DNA from 2 places in the Peribacillus sp. NPDC101480 genome. Region 1 is predicted to be linked to the other one. Evidence: riboswitches for the same ligand, from Rfam matches in the RefSeq annotation. Region 1 holds a riboswitch; the other holds the start of a gene.
The links. Region 1 has a riboswitch for S-adenosylmethionine ahead of ACQKMF_RS07420 (bifunctional homocysteine S-methyltransferase/methylenetetrahydrofolate reductase). Riboswitches for the same ligand answer to the same signal wherever they lie in the genome.
Positions count from the first base shown of each region.

Region 2: linked by a shared signal. The riboswitch ahead of ACQKMF_RS09055 (Na+/H+ antiporter NhaC family protein) and the one ahead of ACQKMF_RS07420 (bifunctional homocysteine S-methyltransferase/methylenetetrahydrofolate reductase) in region 1 are both predicted to bind S-adenosylmethionine.

Region 1 covers NZ_JBNNSB010000001.1:1,483,711-1,494,009, forward strand. Annotated here, with positions in the region: gene ligD (DNA ligase D) at 1-1,422, opposite strand, end outside; gene ACQKMF_RS07410 (Ku protein) at 1,573-2,415, shown strand; gene ACQKMF_RS07415 (MOSC domain-containing protein) at 2,920-3,570, shown strand; SAM riboswitch class I at 3,682-3,780, shown strand; gene ACQKMF_RS07420 (bifunctional homocysteine S-methyltransferase/methylenetetrahydrofolate reductase) at 3,885-5,732, shown strand; gene metH (methionine synthase) at 5,725-9,174, shown strand; gene ACQKMF_RS07430 (polysaccharide deacetylase family protein) at 9,277-10,044, shown strand; gene ACQKMF_RS07435 (dioxygenase family protein) at 10,120-10,299, shown strand, end outside.
Region 2 covers NZ_JBNNSB010000002.1:296,807-307,105, forward strand. Annotated here, with positions in the region: partial or broken gene ACQKMF_RS09035 (transposase) at 1-14, opposite strand, end outside; gene ACQKMF_RS09040 (LysR family transcriptional regulator) at 249-1,127, opposite strand; gene ACQKMF_RS09045 (chromate transporter) at 1,372-2,001, shown strand; gene ACQKMF_RS09050 (chromate transporter) at 2,050-2,595, shown strand; gene ACQKMF_RS09055 (Na+/H+ antiporter NhaC family protein) at 2,938-4,245, opposite strand; SAM riboswitch class I at 4,436-4,543, opposite strand; gene ACQKMF_RS09060 (SOS response-associated peptidase) at 4,823-5,494, opposite strand; gene ACQKMF_RS09065 (hypothetical protein) at 5,555-5,710, opposite strand; gene hutG (formimidoylglutamase) at 5,992-6,948, opposite strand; gene ACQKMF_RS09075 (LysR family transcriptional regulator) at 7,072-7,974, shown strand; gene ACQKMF_RS09080 (SF0329 family protein) at 8,211-8,408, opposite strand; gene ACQKMF_RS09085 (amino acid ABC transporter ATP-binding protein) at 8,541-9,296, opposite strand; gene ACQKMF_RS09090 (amino acid ABC transporter permease) at 9,317-10,030, opposite strand; gene ACQKMF_RS09095 (amino acid ABC transporter permease) at 10,043-10,299, opposite strand, start outside.

The DNA of each region.
Region 1 (10,299 bases):
AGTTTTTACAAAAGCTTTAATCCTTAATGATTCCATCACTTTTTTAATTTCCTGTGCGGCCTTTATCGCAAAGGAGAAAAATTCGATTGATGGGGGATCCAAGTCCAAGACGATTTCGTCAGGTCTTGTTTTACCCGCTTTCTGAAATGGGGCATGGAATTCCAATGCAAGCTGATTACCAAACCAAAGAAGCGTTTCAATATCGTTACACAGCATGTATTCGATATCCTCATCCATGAACGTTTTAATAAAGGCCGGCGCATAATCAGGTTTGTTTTTCTGGAAAAATCTTTCTTTATCCAAAGTGCCATGAGGATAGCGGATCGTCGTAAGCAGTTTATCCTTCAAGTAGGGTAAGAAGAAAGCTGAAACCTCTCGTAAATAATGAAGGTATTCAACTTTTACCACCTGTTTACCTTCAGTTATCCAAAGCGGTTTATCCCTGGAAGTTATTTGTACCGTATCTGGAAATGTGTATTGACCTAGCACGAATTTCTCCCAGGTACATTCATCGGGAGTCGTTTGTAAAAGCCATTGCGAAAACTGGGGTTCACGCAATTCATTTTCCTCGTATACGTGTAAGAATTGAACTTCTATGCAAATGGATGGATGGATATAAAAAAATTGTGCGTCTTCGTTTGATGCATTTTGCTTTATCAGTTGATGCAATATACTTTTATCTTGAGCACTCAGTCCATTTTTAACACTTCCGATTTTCGTTACGGCACCTTCCTTGAAAACTGCGAGGGAAACATAACCATTTTCTTTGTGCAATGCTGTAATGAAACAAGAAACGGTTTTCCAGTTTTTCACCTTAATCCAAGATGTAGTACGTTTTCCTTCTTGCCAAGTACCCCTAATTTCCTTGGCGACAACCCCTTCGCCATCTAATAGGGTGACCTTATTCAAGGCACTTTCCAAAACGTCAAAACTTTCTATTAATTGTATCAAAGCCTTATCGTTGGGATCAGGCGGAATAGGAAAGCCAAGTTTTGCCCCCATATTCAACATCAATTCCCTACGTTCTTCCATAGGTTTAGCTGCTAAGTTTTTTCCGTTGATGCGAAGCAGGTCAAACGCTATAAACCGGCATGGGGAAAAGCGGGATTTTTCGGATATTAGGGATTGTTTACCAAGGCGTCCTCGCCACTGTATTTGAAAAAAGTCCGCTTTCGCTTCATTGGTAAGCCAGACCAATTCTCCATCCAACTGAAGCGGGAGATATTCTTCCAGGTCCAGTTCTTTGATGTAAGCAATGATTTCTGGGAATTGTGGTGATAATTCCTTCTCGTTCCGACTTGAAAGGCTTATGGTATCGGAGTCTATCGTTAAAATAGCCCTAAAGCCGTCATATTTGACTTCATAACGCCAATCCTTGGAGCTGGGGGCTTCGGGGGAATATGTTGGCAGCATCGGTTTCATTTTTGTATCACCTCCGCAAATAATTGATTAACATTATTTTGCCAAAAAAACGAAGTGTTAGAGTTGGCAATTGTTTTTTCGGTTTTTTTTGAACAAAGGGGAATAATAAAATTGTTCTTCTCTTTAAAAATAAGTTATGAGGTGACGAATATGCATACGATGTGGAAGGGGAGCATATCATTCGGTTTGGTGAACATTCCGATCAAACTTCATGCTGCAACGGAGGATAAGGATATTTCTTTAAGGACGTTGCATAAGGAATGTCATTCACCGATTAAATACGAAAAAGTTTGTCCGGTATGCCAGAAAGAAGTGGGTAAGGATGATATAGTCCGCGCTTTTGAGTATACAAAGGGAAAATTTGTTGTATTGGAAGACAATGAACTAGAGCAACTGAAAAAACAAAACGAAGAAAAAGCCGTGGAAATTGTGGATTTCGTTAAAATTGAAGAAATAGATCCCATTTATTTCAATCGGAGTTACTACATGTCCCCTAATGATGGAGGGTTAAAAGCTTATTCCCTATTGAGGCAGGCCCTCAAGGAATCGAATAAGGTAGGATTAGCAAAAATCATCATTCGCTCTAAAGAACAAATGGCGGTAATCCGAGTCGTTGATAATACCTTGGTGATGGAAACGATTCATTATCCGGATGAAGTCCGTTCCACAGCGGATGTTCCGAATATCCCCGCCAATGATACCATTGCAAAAAAAGAAATCGATACTGCCGTATTATTAATAGATCAATTAACGACCACTTTCGATCCGACAAAATACACCGATGACTATCGAACCGCGTTACTTGAATTAATTGAATCAAAGAAAACGGGACAGACGACGATTACAGCCAAAACAAAAGAACCAGTTTCCAACAATGTAACCGATTTAATGGAGGCATTACAGGCATCCATTGACCGTACGAAACATGATGAACCGGAAAAGAAAAAGACGACCCGAAAGAAAGCGGCACCAAAAAAAAAGAAACAAGCTTAAACAGGAAGCTGAGCGGAAGACATATGGTGTCGCTCGGCTTTTCTGCTTGTTTTAGCAAGGAATCAGGCCTCTTATAAGGGAATGAAAGTGACTTTACAGGGAGGTATTTGAATAGGGAATGAAAGTGAAAATAGGTAAGTGAATCACGATTTAAGGATTAGAATGGAACTAAAAGAAAATGATGGATGATAATGAAGGCAAAAAAATTCGCTCCCTAAAGAGCGACAATGAGGAATTCAATCGTGAAAATCAACATATAGGCGAACGGTTGTAGTTTTCGACTATATATTGTGTTCATATTCTACCATATTTAATTCTGAAATAGCAACAAAATTACTGAAACTAACCTATGAATTTTTCTGGAAATCAATGATATTTCGCCCATTTAACGGCTCATGTGGCTTTTTCACTTCATATATTTTTAAAAACTACTAATATAATGGATTTTTAGTATAATTTATACATATAGGATGATATAAATTAAATATGAATGGAAGATGGAAAATGGAAAATGGAAAAATCAAATCACTTCAGGCCGGAAAGCCGAAACATGAAAGTTTTTCGAATGTCGATATCTTTTCAGCCATGGATAAACAAGCACAGGATAATGTGAAAGTGACTAAATCAGGCATAATTGGTGATGGGGTAGGTAATGAAAAGTTCCATGGAGGTCCTGATCGGGCTTTGTGCTTTTACCCCTTTGAGCATTATTCATTATGGAATGAAAGATTCTCTAAAAAGCTGGATATCCCAGCATTCGGTGAAAATTTAACCGTAGCGGGGATGAGGGAAGAAACCACGTTTATCGGCGATATTTATCAAATAGGCGATGTGATTGTTCAAATTAACCAGGGGAGGATACCTTGTTCGACCATTTCCCACTTCAATCAAGAACCTAAGTTTTTGGAACTCGTGCTGAAAACGAGTTTCACTGGTTATTTTGCAAGAGTACTTCAAGAAGGAACGATAAATAAACAAAACGAGATCGTGCTAATAGATCGTTTGCAAGAAAAAATTTCAGTTCATTATGCAGCAGAGGTAATCCTTCATAAACGAGATGGGCTGGAAGGCGCCAAGGCTTTACTTACTCTGGACCCATTAGCGGAAGACTGGAAACAAAGAATCTTGAAGAGGGTTCAGGCTGCAAAAGATTGAATCATTTTTGCAAAAGTGAAAAAAATGTCGATCAGGTATTGAAATTGACAGATTATTAATGTAAATTAAATATAATCTAATTTTGAAATCTTGTGAAAATTATATAAATGGATCTTATCGCGAGAGGTGGAGGGACTGGCCCGAAGAAACCTCAGCAACCAGCTTAGGCAAAGGTGCTAAATCCAGCAAGCAGAGCTTGATAGATGAGGAGAATGTTTCAAAAAACCTTCTTCTTTGAGAAGGTTTTTTTTCCTTTTCTCTCATACTCATAAAATACGACAAAAACAGGACTGTTTTTGAGAGAGGGTGTAATGATGAATTTTCGTAAAGAAGTGAAAGAAAGAATGCTGGTTGGGGAAGGGGCAATGGGGACCTTATTGTACTCAAATGGCATCGATCAATGTTATGAGGAATTAAACTGCACGAATCCGGATCAAATAGAGTCTATCCATCGTGCCTATCTGGAAGCTGGTGCAGATATCCTTCAATCGAATACATACGGAGCCAATTTCAACAAATTGAAACGGTATGGACTTGAAGATGAAGTAAGCAGAATCAATCGCCAGGGAGTCATTCTTGCTAAAAAAGCGGCAAAAGGAAAGGCTTATGTCTTCGGTACCATAGGGGCACAACGGAGTATCAGAAAATCGGATTTAAGCATGGAAGAGATTAAACGGGGGTTTCGTGAACAGCTATACAGTCTGTTGATGGAAAATCCTGATGGGATTCTCTTGGAAACATTTTATGACCTGGAAGAGCTGGAAACCGTTCTGCAAATCGTAAAAAATGAAACTGGACTGCCGATCATCGCAAATGTCTCGATGCATGAACTGGGTAATCTCCAAAATGGAATCCATTTAAATGAAGCCTTTCAAAAACTCGAGCAATTGGGTGCCGATGTTGTTGGGGTGAATTGCCGTCTTGGTCCACATCATATGATCCGGGCGTTGGAAGAAGTGAGTTTGCCAAAGCAAGCATCGATTGCCATATTCCCTAATGCCAGCCTCCCTGATTATGTGGATGGAAGGCTCGTCTATAAAGCCGTGCCGGAATATTTCGGTTCAAGTGCCCTGGAACTTCGTGAGCAAGGTGCCGCTATCATAGGCGGGTGCTGTGGAACGACGCCACTGCATATTCAAGCTGTAAAGAATGCGATCGGAAGTTTTGCCCCCGTAAAAGAGAAAGTTACGAAATCCCGTGAAATAGAAATAATTGAAGTGAACGAAAGAGAATTGGAACTTCCACTGTACGAAAAGGCCAAGACGGAAAGGACGATCCTGGTGGAACTTGATCCACCTAAAAAGCTGGGAATAGAGAGCTTCATGACCGGTGCAGAGGTTTTGAAAAAAGCAGGGGTCGATTCAATTACACTAGCGGATAATTCACTTGCCTCACCAAGGATATCGAATGATGCTCTGGCTAACCTACTGAAGAACCAATTGAATATTAATCCGATGGTGCACATAACATGCCGTGATCGAAATTTGATTGGCCTGCAATCACATTTAATGGGTCTGCAGACGGTGGGGCTGAATGAATTATTGATCATCACCGGAGATCCTTCAAAAATAGGGGACTTCCCGGGTGCCACTTCGGTTTATGATTTATCTTCCTTCGACCTTATAAGCATGGTCAAACAATTTAATGAAGGTCTTTCCTATTCCGGTCAAAGTCTGGGGCAACGGGCAAATTTTAAAATTGCGGCAGCGTTTAATCCGAATGTGAAATATCTGGATAAAGCAGTACTGAGAATGGAAAAGAAGATTTCCTGTGGTGCTCAATCCTTTTTGACACAGCCAATTTATTCGGTGGAGCAAATCGAAGAAGTACATGAAGCTACAAAACATTTAGAAACCCCGATTTTCATCGGTATCATGCCTTTGACAAGCACCCGGAACGCAGAATTCATCCATAATGAGATCCCAGGCATCAAATTGCCTGATAACGTAAGAAGGGCAATGGCTTTAGCGGGGGATGACCCTGTAAAGTCAAGGATTGAAGGGGTTAGTATCGCGCGGGAACTGGTGGACGCGGCAAGGGAAAAATTCAAGGGCATATATTTAATCACTCCGTTCCTTCGCTATGAAATGACGGCGGAACTTACGAAATATATTAGAAAAGTCGATAGTAAACAGACATCAGAGGTGGCAGTACATGAATAAAAAAGCGATTCAAGATCAGTTAAATTCCAAAATTCTCCTACTTGATGGGGCGATGGGAACCATGCTTCAAGCGGAGGATTTGACAGCAGATGATTTTGGCGGGGAACAATTCGAGGGCTGCAATGAATATTTATCACTGACCCAGCCGGAAATCATCCAATCCATTCATGAAAAATATTTAGCGGCGGGCGCAGATATCATTGAAACAAATACCTTTGGAGCGACCAGCATCGTTCTTGAGGAATACCAAATAAGCACGATCGCCTACAAGCTAAATAAAATTTCTGCTGAGCTTGCCGTTAAAGCTTGTGAAAAGTATTCCAATGAGGAATGGCCAAGGTATGTAGCTGGCTCGATGGGCCCCACTACAAAAACGCTTTCCGTAACGGGCGGAACGACTTTTGATATTTTAACCGATTCTTATGAAGAACAGGCACTGGGTCTCTTGGATGGCGGTGTAGACTTGCTGTTGGTGGAAACCTGTCAGGATATGCTTAATGTCAAGGCTGCCTTTTCTGGAATCAAAGCAGCATTCGCAAAAACAGGAAAAGATGTGCCTGTCATCATATCAGGAACAATCGAACCGATGGGCACGACACTTGCTGGCCAGTCCATAGAAGCTTTTTATTTATCGGTTGAACATATGAAGCCCGTAGCTGTCGGCCTTAATTGTGCAACAGGGCCGGAATTCATGATAGACCATATCAGGACACTTGCAGATATATCAAACAGCGCCATCAGCTGTTATCCGAATGCCGGGCTCCCTGATGAAGAGGGCCACTATCATGAGTCACCTACTTCCCTGGCAGAGAAAATGAAGCAATTTGCCGAAAAGGGATGGGTCAATATCATTGGCGGATGTTGTGGTACGACACCAGAGCATATTAAAGAACTTTCCAGGGTCCTCGAAGGCATGAAGCCCCGTACTATTACGGAAACTGCCCATGGTCATGCCGTATCAGGCATAGAGCCGCTCATTTATGATGATTCAATGCGTCCTTTATTCGTAGGTGAAAGGACGAATGTTATCGGTTCCCGAAAGTTCAAGGAGCTGATACGCGGCAAGCATTACGAGCCAGCAGCCGAAATTGCACGTAACCAGGTGAAAAAAGGCGCCCATGTCATTGATATTTGTCTTGCTGATCCTGATGGGGATGAGCTTGGCGATATGAAGGAATTCGTGGAAGAGGTCGTCAAAAAAGTGAAGGTCCCTTTGGTCATCGATACTACGGATGAAGTTGTACTTGAACAAGCATTAAAACATTCACAAGGAAAATCGATCATTAATTCCATAAACCTTGAAGATGGTGAAGAGCGCTTTGAAAAAATAGTACCCTTAGTCCATCAATATGGTGCTGCAGTTGTCGTAGGAACCATTGATGAAATCGGGATGGCCGTCGATGCTGAACGGAAATTGGAAGTGGCAACACGGTCTGTGGATCTGCTCGTCAATAAGTACGGTCTAAACAAAAGTGACATCATCTTTGATCCGCTTGTATTTCCTGTAGGCACAGGAGATGAACAATATATCGGGTCTGCTTTAGAGACGGTGAATGGAATAAGGGCGATTAAAGAAAAGTTTCCAGAATGTCTAACGATACTTGGCATTTCTAACGTTTCTTTCGGTCTGCCAGCGAGGGGAAGGGAAATATTAAATGCAGTTTTCCTTTACCATTGTACAAAAGCGGGGCTCGATTATGCCATCGTGAATACAGAAAAACTTGAACGTTTCGCTCTGATTCCGGAAGAGGAAGTGAAACTGGCTGAGGCACTCCTGTTTGAGACTTCAACTGAAACTTTAGCGATTTTCACCGAATTTTATCGTGGAAAAAAAGCTGAGAAGAAGGATAATGGTGTGATCCTGCCATTGGACGAACGTCTAGGTAACTATATTATCGAAGGAACGAAAGAAGGATTAATTGATGATTTAAATGAAGCGATTGAGCGCGGTGATACCCCATTGGAAATCATCAATGGACCATTGATGGATGGCATGAGTGAAGTGGGTCGGTTGTTTAATGACAACCAACTTATTGTCGCAGAGGTGCTTCAGAGTGCTGAAGCGATGAAAGCGGCAGTATCTCACCTTGAACCACTTATGGAAAACTCTGAAGATAGCGCTAAGAAAGGGAAAATCCTTTTGGCGACTGTCAAGGGAGATGTACATGATATCGGGAAAAACCTAGTGGATATCATCCTATCGAATAATGGCTATGAAGTCATTGATTTAGGGATCAAGGTCGCCCCGCAACAAATCATTGAAGAGGTTCGAAAACATGAGCCAACCATCATTGGCCTTTCTGGGTTACTTGTCAAATCTGCACAGCAAATGGTTTTAACCGCTCAGGATTTAAGGCAAGCTGGAATAGATACCCCAATATTAGTGGGTGGGGCAGCATTATCACGTAAATTCACCGATTTTAAAATATCACCTGAATATGAAGGACCGGTTTTATATTCCAAAGATGCGATGGATGGTTTGGCTGTAACGAATATTTTACATGACTCTGACAAAAAAGTGGTGTACTTGGAAGAGTTAGTCGAGAAACGAGAAAGGTCGAAAGCGAATGCCGCCATTGCCGCCACGCTGGAAAAACCTGTCCGTAAGCAGTCCACAGCTGCTCCTTTAAGCGATGTTCCTGTTCAAATACCGCGTGACATCAAACGTCACGTCCTGAAAAACTATCCATTGGATGTCATCCAGCCATATATAAATAGGCAAATGCTGATTGGTCATCATTTGGGGTTAAAAGGTAAAGTTTCCGAACTGCTTAAGCAAGGGAATGAAAAAGCAGTGCAGCTCAATGATCTCGTTGATGAATTGATTGAATTCCTTAAGAAGGAACCGGATTATGGCTTGCATGCAGTTTATCAATTCTTCCCTGCTCAAAGCGAAGGAGATAGGCTATTGGTATACAACCCGGACAATCATCAAGAGGTTTTGGAAACTTTCGATTTCCCAAGGCAAGATACGAGTCCGCATCTTTGTTTAGCGGACTTCGCGAAACCGGTCTCCTCCGGGCAAATGGATTATGTTGGTTTCTTCCTGGTCACTGCCGGAAAAGGAATCAGAAAATGGGCAGAAAAACTTAAGCTTGAAGGAGATTTCTTGAAAAATCACGCCCTTCAATCACTTGCTCTCGAAACAGCAGAAGGGTTTGCGGAAAGAATTCATCAATTAATGCGTGATGATTTAGGCATAAGCGATCCGATTGAAATGTCCATGAAAGAGCGATTTGCCGCTAAGTACACCGGACAAAGGTTTTCTTTTGGTTATCCTGCTTGTCCTAATCTGGAAGACCAGGAGAAGCTTTTCCGCCTGTTACAACCTCAAGATATTGGCGTGGAATTGACTGAAGGATGCATGATGGAACCAGAGGCTTCCGTTTCCGCCATTGTTTTTGCACATCCTGAAGCTCGTTACTTTAATGTCGATCGATAATTCATATTATAAGGCAGCGGTATTTTTTACCGCTGCCTTATTGCGCATGAATCCCCTATATTTGCACATCTTAATGGTCAAAAGGAAGGGGATGCAACACCTATGAAGAATAAGCTTAATTTATTTCTTTCCATGGCGGGTTCTTTCATTATTATTTTGTTCCTTATGGCTGTGCAAAACGTTCAAGTACATGCAATGGTACCTGAAGAGATGACACCACTCCTAAAAAGTAAGGAAAATCAGAAAATCGCCTATTTGACTTTCGATGACGGACCATCTTTGAATACCATCAAGATATTGGATATTTTGGACCGCTATCATGTTAAAGCCACATTTTTCGTTAAAGGCAACGAAGAGCCATACGCAAAGGAATGCTATCAGGAAATGATTTCCCGCGGTCATTCGATTGCCCTTCATTCATATACACATGATTATTCCATCATTTATCGATCGACTGAGGGTTTCTTTCAAGATTTGAATAGACTTGAAACCATGCTGCAAAAGGAGTATGGGTTAAAAAGCAGAATTGTGCGCCTTCCTGGCGGCTCGAATAATCGTCTGCGGCATCAGGCTGCCACTAAACCCATCATCAATGGAATCCTTCAACAACTAAAGGACAAAGGGTATATATACTTTGATTGGTCCATTGACTCGACAGATGGCTTCAGTCCGTCAATAAGTGAACGACAAATCATTACTGCTGTACAAAAAGGGACGAAAGATCAAAAGCATGTTAATATCTTATTGCATGATATCAATAGTATGAAAAATACAGTGAAAGCATTGCCTGATATAATTGAATTCCTAAAAAAAGAAGGGTATACCTTTGATACTATTGATGAGACAACCCCAAAAATGCAATTTAATTGATGAACACATTGTTTATCTATAGTAAATTAAGGTATAGGATATAGAGATTACATTGTGAAAGGATTTATCGTTTCTATGATGCCATCATTGTTTTTATCACATGGAACACCGCTATTAGCTTTGGAAAAGAATAGCTACACTTCTTTTTTGAAGGATTATATGCAAGCTATGAAGAAACCTGCTGCCATCGTTATTTTGTCAGCACATTGGGAAAATGAAGATCAAATGATTTCTGCAGTAGGGAAGCATGAAGTC
Region 2 (10,299 bases), on a different contig from region 1:
GCGAGCTTCTTTACTTATTTAACATGGCCTATATAAAAAATAACAATCCCTTTGTTTGTCTAACCGAAGGCTGAAGAACCAAATACAAAATGCCCCTCCCGATAGGGAAGAGCTTTTATGAATACGCAATGCCGTATATTCAATTTGCTATTACTTTTGCAAGGCAGGGTGTCAGGGGCCACACCGTTTCCCACAAAACTGAAAACGCTGCCAAATTGTAATGGTAAACGAAGGTAGCTTTTCATTCCTTATCGAAGAAAATCAACAAATTTAGACACCCCTATTTTGTTGAATCGCTTGTTTTTCCTGACTAGCCATAAATTTCTTGCCATATCTATTCTGGAAATATCCACTTCCCGCAAAAAGCCTTGCTCCAATTCCCTGGCCACTGTCAACCTTGGCAAAATGCTGATTCCAAGTCCTGCTTCAACCGCACTTTTTATCGCTTGTGTACTGCCAATCTCCATGTAGCTTTCTATTTTTTCTAAAACCCCATGCTCCCTTAGCATGTTTTCTACGATAAGCCGTGTTCCGGAAATGGATTCACGCCAAATCATCCTTTCATTTCCCAATTCATCTAGCTGAATTTCTTTTCTGTCTTTCCATGGGTGGTCGGATGGACATACCAATATCAATTCGTCTTCGGCGAACTTGTCTACAATAAAATCGGTGTTTTCCACAAGTCCTTCCACCAAGGCCAAATCAATGACATCGTTTGAAAGATCCTCCAGAACCCGGGGGGTATTTTTTATCGTCAATGTCACTTTTATTTCTGGCTGCTGTTTTTTAAATCTCCCAAGCAAGCTCGGCAACAAATACTCGCCGATAGTCAAGGAAGCCCCTACTATTAGATTTGCATTGTACTTCCCCGTCGATTGCTGAATCACTTCTTTTGAATGGTTGAAGTCATTTACTATGGCTTTTGCAAAAGGGTATAACAGCTTTCCTGCTTCTGTAACTCTCAGCCTTCCTTCCTCACGGTCGAATAACAAAGTGTTATAATAATTTTCCAGTTGATGGATCTGCCGTGTTACAGCGGGCTGAGATAGGAAACTTAACCTCGCCGCCTGGCTTAAACTTCCTTCATCCACCACTAAACAAAACATTTTCAGATTTTCCAATTTCATGAAAACGACCTCCATGTTTTTAGATAGTTTATTAAAATGATAGCATCATTAGGTAAATGGTGAAATGAAAATAGTGTGATACATTCTGAGGCTATTCAATTATTGGCGGCATTCTTTATAAAACGGATAAATCTTCTGGGTATAACGTTTTGTTATACCCGATGGTTTTGTTGCAATTTACCCATCCCTTTTTCTTTGATATGTTAATAATAAGATTTAACAATGCATTCAAAGGAAGTGACTGATGTCAATGAAAGGACAATGGAAAACTCTATTCCAATTATTTTGGACCTTTTTTAAAATAGCACCTGTCACATTCGGAGGCGGGTTTGCGATGATCCCTTTAATAGAAAAGGAAGTGGTCGAAAAGAGAAAATGGATGAAAAGCGAAGAAGTTACGGATGTTTTTGCGTTATCTCAGTCCGTACCGGGAGCTGTCGCCATTAACTCCGCCACCTTTATCGGCCATCGGATTGCCGGAATGAAGGGGGCAATGGCTGCCATGATCGGTGTTTCATTACCTACCTTTTTAATTGTTCTGCTCCTCGGCATTTTGTATTTTTTCATTCATGATAACCCGAAGATAGAATCCGCATTCATATCGATCAGAGCTTCCATAGTAGCCATCATCGCCTATGCGGCTATCAAGATAGGAAAAACGGCTGTTGTAGACAAAACAACTTTCTGCATTTTAATAGTAGGAATTCCAGTCCTTTTCTTTCTGCACCCTGTGATGGTTATATTAGCAGGAGCTTTAGCTGGTATTGTGACCATCTCCATTAAGAGAAAATTAGGTTACGATGTCAAGTTGGACAGAAAAGATATAGGAAATGAAGAAAATGATTTCGAACCTTTCATGGGTGCTGGCATATAGGTATATCAAAAAAGGATCTAACTAATTTTCAAGAAAGTGTGTGATGGAATGATGGAATTGTGGGAGTTGTTTAGCACCTTCTTTATTATCGGCTTTGTATCGTTTGGAGGCGGATACGCCATGATTCCCGTAATAGAATCGGAAGTCTCAAAGCATGGATGGATGACGACGCAGCAATTTACTGATATCATCGCGATTTCCGGTATGTCCCCAGGACCTGTCACTGCCAATAGTGCCATTCTTGTTGGCTATTCTACTGCTGGATTTGCAGGGGCCATATCATCTGCTTTCGGAATCTTGCTTCCTGCTATTATATTCGTAACCGTTATAGCCACCTTCTTCAGCAAATTGAATCATTACCCAGTTATTCAATCCATGTTCTATGGACTAAGACCCATTGTCACTAGTTTAATCCTCTTTGCAGCAATCAGCTTTGCACTTTCCAATAATATGATAGCGCTGAACTTTTCTTGGCATGCGATAAGCTTATTACTCGTTTTTGGATTATCGTTATTTGCCCTAATGAAATTACGCTGGCACCCAGCCTATGTAATTATCCTTTCCGGTTTAGTTGGTGTTGTCCTCTATTCATGACAGGTGTCGCACACACAACCATCATTAATTTGGACCGGAATTAATCAGAAAAATTGAAGAATGATTGATACTATATAAATGGGAGAAAACTTGATAATTTTTATGTATTTACCATACAAAAAACACCCTGTATCCAATGATTCAGGGTGTTCAGACTGTAGACAAACTCGATGAAATTTTAGGGGTTTGTACAATTTGAACGTTGATTTCCCCTCCAGGCACTCGCTTTCCGCGGGCGGTCCGGGAGCCTCCTCGGCGCCTTTGCGCCTGCGGGGTCTCCCCTGGACTCGCTTTTCCCGCAGGAGTATCGCAAACCCGCTCCAATCAACTTTGTTTTAACTTTTAGTTCTTCGATCCATCATTTCCCGGCTGAAACCGTGGAAAACCAATCAAGATGGCAAGGAAGCCACAAAATCCAATTAGTATTGGGTAATATGAATACTGCAAGATGCTTACCGGAGAAATCTTTGCTACCCCTGCTGCAACAAGCAGTTGTGCTCCATATGGTATCAACCCTTGGATACAACATGCAAATATGTCAAGCAAGCTCGCTGATTTACGCGGATCAATCCCATACTTTTCAGCGATATTTTTGGCAAGTGGCCCGGCAATGATAATCGAAATCGTGTTATTTGCCGTTGAAAGGTTTGTCAAACCAACAAGCCCTGCAATACTGAATTCCGCCCCTTTTTTTGATTTGCTATTTCGGGTCACTAGGTGGAGTAGATAATCGATGCCACCATTATGTTTGATAACAGCTACCATACCTGCAATTAAAATGGCAAGGAAGGAGATTTCATACATTCCCGCCATTCCTTCTCCAACTTTTTGAATGACACCCAACGGTTTATAACTTCCATCAGCCAAGCCGATAATTCCGGCAAATACGATTCCGATGGAAAGGACCAGGAACACATTGACTCCTGCCAATGCAGTGATCAATACGCAAAGATATGGAAGAATCTTCACCCAATTATAAGAATGTTGGGAGATGTCAGCTTGTTCACCCATTGTTAAAATTCCAAGGATTGCACATGTGATGATGGCCGCAGGTAAAACGATGAAAAAATTCACTTTAAACTTATCCTTCATTTTCGTTCCCTGTGTTCGAACCGCAGCGATTGTCGTATCTGATATGAAGGAAAGGTTATCCCCAAACATCGCACCGCCAATAACGGCCGCCATTGAAAAGGCAAGCGAAATATCGGTTTGCTCACTAATTCCGACCCCAATAGGTGCTAGTGCAACAATCGTTCCCATGCTTGTCCCCATGGATAAAGAAATAAAACAAGCAATAATGAATATCCCTACCATTAATAGATTTTGCGGAAAAACAGCTAAGGCAAGATTCACTGTTGATTCAACTGCCCCCATGCCATTGGCAACTTCGGCGAAAGCGCCGGCTAAAAGGAAAATGATAACCATTAACATAATATTGGCGTCCCCGGCACCTTTACAGAAGATATCAACCTTATGATTTAATGTCTCTTTCCGATTCATTGCCAATGCAGCTGCCGAAGCAATTGAAATCGCTACAATCACCGGAAATGAATAAAAATCTTTGGTGATGATTCCGGACCCTATAAATAAAATTAAAAATACGACAAATGGGATCAATGCCCATGGATTCCCTTTATTGTTTGCGCTCATGATGTACACCTCTTTTTATTTTTCCCGTGACATGTGTCACAGCTCTTATTCTATTAACAGCTTTCGCAAATAACTCCAATTTGAACCTACCTGATTATCCAGTCTTGGAGATATAGCAAAAAAACTGGCATAAAAAAGACCCCTTCTATTTAACAACAAGAAGAGGTCTTTTAATTTATAAAAAACACCCTCCTTATCTTTCAGGCAAAAATCAGCCTGCTGGATTTGGCACAGCACTCCATTTAAGTCCGCTGCCGAGACATCTTCGGGCCAGTCCCTCCGTCTCTCTTGATAAGAAGATTACATTATATAATTTATCAAATATTACGATGCCTTCCAGAAAAGTACCACACTGGAAACTTGCTGAAACCATCTGAGTTTGTGAAAGTGACATCGAAAGTCGTTTTGAAAAGCAAATATAACAGTACAGCATTTTGTCTATTTTCGCAAGGGTTAATTTTAAAGTATTTTACATGCACTCCTTACTATTTATAAAGAAATCTTGACATGTGCGGTTAATCAGTTTTTTTTCATTTATCGGGACGGAATTCATATAAAAAAGAGGTCTTATGACCTCTCAGCAAATTTGTTGTATTAGGTTAGATGAATTATTTTTGGTCGAATTCACATCAGTCGATACCTCAAAGGCTTCCATCTGTTCCGAATCGAATGACTTTAAATACTGCTGCAGATATGCAGGATCATTATTTGTTGGACTCAACCATTCTTTTTCATCTTCTGGTTTAAGGATGACAGGCATACGATCATGAATGCTGGTCATTAGCTCATTAGGAACGGTTGTTATAACGGAGCATGAATAGACGCTGATGCCTTCAGGAGATTTCCAGGATTCCCAGATACCCGCCATTCCAAATGGAGCATGATTCTTCAGTTTTATTCGCATCGGTATTTTTCTTTCCGGTGTCTTCTTCCATTCATAAAAAGAGTCAGCGATTATCAAGCATCTCTTCTTCTTATACGCATTCCTGAAGCTTGCTTTCTCAGCAATGGTTTCCGCTCTGGCATTGATCATTTTGTAGCCCACTTTTTCGTCTTTTGCCCAGAAAGGAATGAGTCCCCACCGAAGATATCCAAGTCGATTCCTTGCCCCGTCATTAATGACGGAGAGAACGGATTGGGAGGGAGCAATATTGTAGCTGAATTGGTATTCCCCATCAAACGATCCCTGAATATCAAACCGATCTTTTATTTCTTCAATGTCAGTGAAAAGGGTAAAACGTCCACACATACTATCGCCTACCGTATTAGAATTTATTACAGTGTAACAAATCGAACGGACAGGCACAAATCAGCGTTCTAAAATCCTGATGTCGGTAAATGGTTGATTAAATAATTCGCTGGAAATCAAAAGAGTTCCAAGGACTTCTCTTTCATCTTCAGCTTTAATGATTTCCGACAAGATCAAGGTACTGCCATTCCTGACCGTCACTTTATATTCATTCATAAAAAATCCCCCCTAGATGGTTGTTATTATAAACCAAAAACCCACAAGTATCAGTAGTGAACTTTGCAGAGCCATGGTTAATCCTATAACGGGGAGTCAAGCAATGGCCCCGATCATTAACGCGTGTAAAGGGGGCGTAAAAAAGACTGTCCATGAATGATTCACGGACAGCCTGGGTGCTGCCAAAGGACTTAGTTTCAACACTTATAATTGAGCATGGAGATAACATTGAGGAAAGCTGGAAGGACCAAATTGGAATTGCCCTCTTCCATATCCATTCATTATTTAAAATGCAGCAAAACTTCATTTATTAAATGTGCTGCCAATGTTACGGTTTTATTATTTTCGTCCAACGAAGGATTCACTTCCGAAATGTCAAAGGAGAGGATTTTTTCATTCGATACGATATGCCTAATAATCGCACGTACCAATTTCGGATTCAGTCCAAACGGCGATGGAGCACTCACCCCAGGTGCATATGCTGAATCAATGACGTCCGTACATAATGTAAGCATAATGTAGTCATTTTTATTAACGAATTCATTTATCCGCCGCTTTGTTTCATCCATTTCGTTCAATGACAAATCTTCTTCCAATATGTAGTCTACCTTACTCCTCTCAGCGGTTTCAAAAAGTGCCTTTGTATTCCCCTGCTTCTGAATTCCGACACATAAATATCCACAACTTTGGTCTTCGTCCAAAATCTGCTTAAACATCGTTCCTGATGAACTTTCTTTTTCATAGGGCCTCATATCAAAGTGCGCGTCAATATTAATGATCCCCAATCTAGCTTTTGGTCCAATGGATTTCCTAATCCCAAGATAATGGCCATACAGGGTTTCGTGCCCTCCCCCAAGTATGATAGGAATCGCTTTAGTCTCCAATATCCGGTCAACAGTCGATCCCAGTTCGAATTGGGCGGCCTCCATTTCCGTACTTTCACATATTACATCGCCAGCATCCACCAGCTCGGTTTGGGACGGTAAATGACAGGGTAATTTCGCCAAGTATTGCCTAATATGATCAGGACCCTCTGCAGCACCAATCCTGCCTTTATTCCTTCTGACGCCTTCATCACATTTGAAGCCAATCAACCCAAAGGTCTTTGATGCATTGGAAGAGATGGCTAATTCCGATATCGGAGCCAACCGTACTCTTTGGTGGTATCTGAAGCTGTCCATGTCAGATTGGGAATCAATTCTTCCATTCCAATATTTTGAAGTCGGATTAGTATACATAATTTCTCCTTTATTTAAAAAATTCCGAAATATCTTTTTTAAAAATTATAGATGAGATAATATATAATTACCAATACAAAAATTCAATATATCTATAGTTTAAAGCTATAGAAAGGAGCATAAATGGATATTCGTCAACTTCGGTATTTCACTACCACCGTCCAGGAAAAGAATTTCTCAAAAGCGGCAAAAATGCTGCATATATCACAACCTTCCCTAAGTAATGCCATAATGAAATTAGAAAATGAAGTTAGTTTACAGCTTTTGGAACGTAATACAAGGGGTCTTGAGCTTACGGAAGCAGGGGGTCTTTTTTATACGAGATCTGTTGACCTGTTAAGAAGATTCGATAATTTGCAAGTGGAACTTAAGGAAATGAAGGATGTTGGAAGCGGAACAGTATCTATAGGTTCCATAGAATCATTCAAATTTTGGTTTCCGAAGATAATCAGGAATTTTAAAATCAATTATCCTAATATTCATATAAAAGTAAGGGAAATATTAGGGGAAGAGAAAGTTTTCGATTCGTTAAATCGGTATAATGTTCATTTCACCATCACGAACCAGCCCATCAATAACGATGAAATTCTGTCCACTCCCCTTTATAATGAAAAATTCATGCTTTTGATCCATAAAGATGACGAGTTAAATGAAAAAGAGTCCATCACTTTCCAAGACATTGCAAAGAAAGAATTGATCATCAGTACAACTGGATTTCAAACAAGAGATGATATCTTAAGAGCATTTAAGGGTGAAAATGCAATTCCAAATATCCTATACGAAATAGAAAGGCTTGAAACAGCTTGCAGTTTGGTGGAAGAAGGGCTTGGGGTTACAATTTTACCGGAAAGCTATATAAAATCCGCTGCAACACGCAATACTGCAATTCGTGCAATAGATTCGAATTCTTTGGAAAGGACTGTTTACCTGGCCTATTTGAAAGATCGATATCTGTCTCCTGCAGTATGTAAGTTAGTAGAGGAAATACATAGCTTTTTTAAGTGGGATGTTAGGAACGATGCCTAAATGCTGATTCTCTAATTTAATGGAAAAGACACCCTGGCTCATTGTGATTCACTATATAAAGAAAACACTTTAGACTTCCTGCCAATGAGCTAGGTTTCCCGCTCATATTTGCAGGAGGTTCATGTGTTTTCACTATCCATCCGTATTGTTTTTCCTCACTAATTAATAACGTCCTAACGCTCACACTTCCACGCCAAGTAAAATACTTGTTCAATAAAAATTCATTATAGCGATTTTTATGAAGTCCTTATTCCCTCTGCTTCACATCGCAAGTTATAAAAATACTGGATAATTTCCTTTTCATTTAGGATAGATTTTTCAAGACCCTGTAACTTACGCATCCCAACTCTTCTATCTATCAGAGAAAGAATCTTTATAATCATATCATCTGATTTTAAGGAAATTTCTATTGGTAAATTAAAATATTCTTCCACCGCATTTATTTGCTTAATTCAATTTTTGAATTTTTACTATCAATTCACCTAACGTCATTCTGAATCCCTCTAACAAACGTTATTTTCATTCGTTTGTTTCAATCACATATCAAAAGAGAATGTGAACATAACCTAAATATAAAAAATATAATCCTCCGGCAAGACTCTTTTTAAGAACCTCTTCGTTCTTTCTTCTTTTGGATTCACAAAAATTTCTTTAGGCGATCCCTCTTCCACTATGACACCTGCATCCATAAAAATCACTCTGTTTGCAACATCCTTTGCAAAAGACATTTCATGCGTGACAACTAACATCGTAGTTCCTTCATTGGCAATTTGCTTCATCACCGTCAGTACTTCACCGACCAATTCCGGGTCCAATGCCGAAGTTGGTTCGTCAAATAAAATTATGTCAGGGTTTAAAGCAACCGCTCTCGCAATGCCCACCCTTTGCTGCTGCCCGCCTGAGAGTTCACTAGGGTAAGCACCATATTTTTCCGACAAGCCTACTTTATCCAATGCTTTTTTACCAATCTCGTATGCTTCTGCTTTCGCAATCTTCCTTCCAATAACCAGTCCTTCCGTCACATTTTCCAATGCCGTTTTATTAGTGAAAAGATTATAATTTTGAAAAACAAAGGCTATCTTCTGCCTTATTCCATGAATCACTTTTTTAGATGCCGTTTTAAGACTTACATCAATATCACCAAAAACGGCATGTCCTTGATCTGCTTTTTCAAGAAAGTTAATGCAGCGGAGTAAAGTTGTCTTACCTGAACCACTTGGACCCAGAATTACCACCACATCCCCCTTGTCTATATTTAAATCCACACCTTTTAAAATCTCATTCTCACCGAATGATTTATGAATATTTTTAATTTCTAGCATTTAGGCCACACCTCCTCATTTCAGATACTAACGGCTTTAAACCTGCTTACTCGTTTTTCATACCTTTTAAACAAGTATTCCACCAAACTACATAAAATTAGGTAAACAAGAAAGATATCAATATATGCTTCAACATAATTGTAGCCAACATTGGCAGCTACCTTGGCTTTTAAAGTGATTTCCTGCAATGACAAAGCATAACCTAATGATGTCGCTTTAATCAGATTGACTGTCGCTGTACATATATTCGGTAATGCCACTACCAATGTCTGTGGAATGATAATTCTTCTAAATGCTTGCACAGTTGTTAATCCGACAGCATATGAAGCTTCAAGTTGCCCCTTGCTCACTGTGCTAATTGCCGAACGAAACACCTCTGTGAGAATAGCTGTCGTATTCAACGAGAAAACAATGAATGCGTACCATATCGGATTTACATCGTATACATTCATTTCGACAGCATACTTTTCAAATATAGAAGTCAGCATTAAAGGCACACTGCTATATATAATGAAAATTTGGATAATGACGGGCGTTCCTCTGACAAATGAAACGTATATCTGTGCTAAGCGATTCAATACCGGGATTTGATTAATTCTTGATAAAGCAAGTAAAAACCCTAATGGCAAGGCAATAATCAAAGCAACAATTGTAATGAATAATGCGGTCGGCACCCCCGATAACGCTACAAAAAAGGTTTCCACTAAAAACCTATAATCCAGACCTTCTGACATTCTGTCACCCCTCTATGCAGTTGTTATCACTTGTTTTCCTTTACTGAATGCCTTTTCCAATCTTAAGAACAGTTGTTCAATGGCAATCGACAATGTCCAGTAAATAACCGCCAATGCAAGATAAATTTCTAATGCATGTGTGTTATAGTTCCCGGCGATTATAAGCTCTGCCTTCCCCATGATATCTATCAAGCCAATCGTATATGCTAAAGACCCTTCTTTCATTAATTCAAGTAAGCTGTTACCGAAGTTTGGTAATGCGACTACGA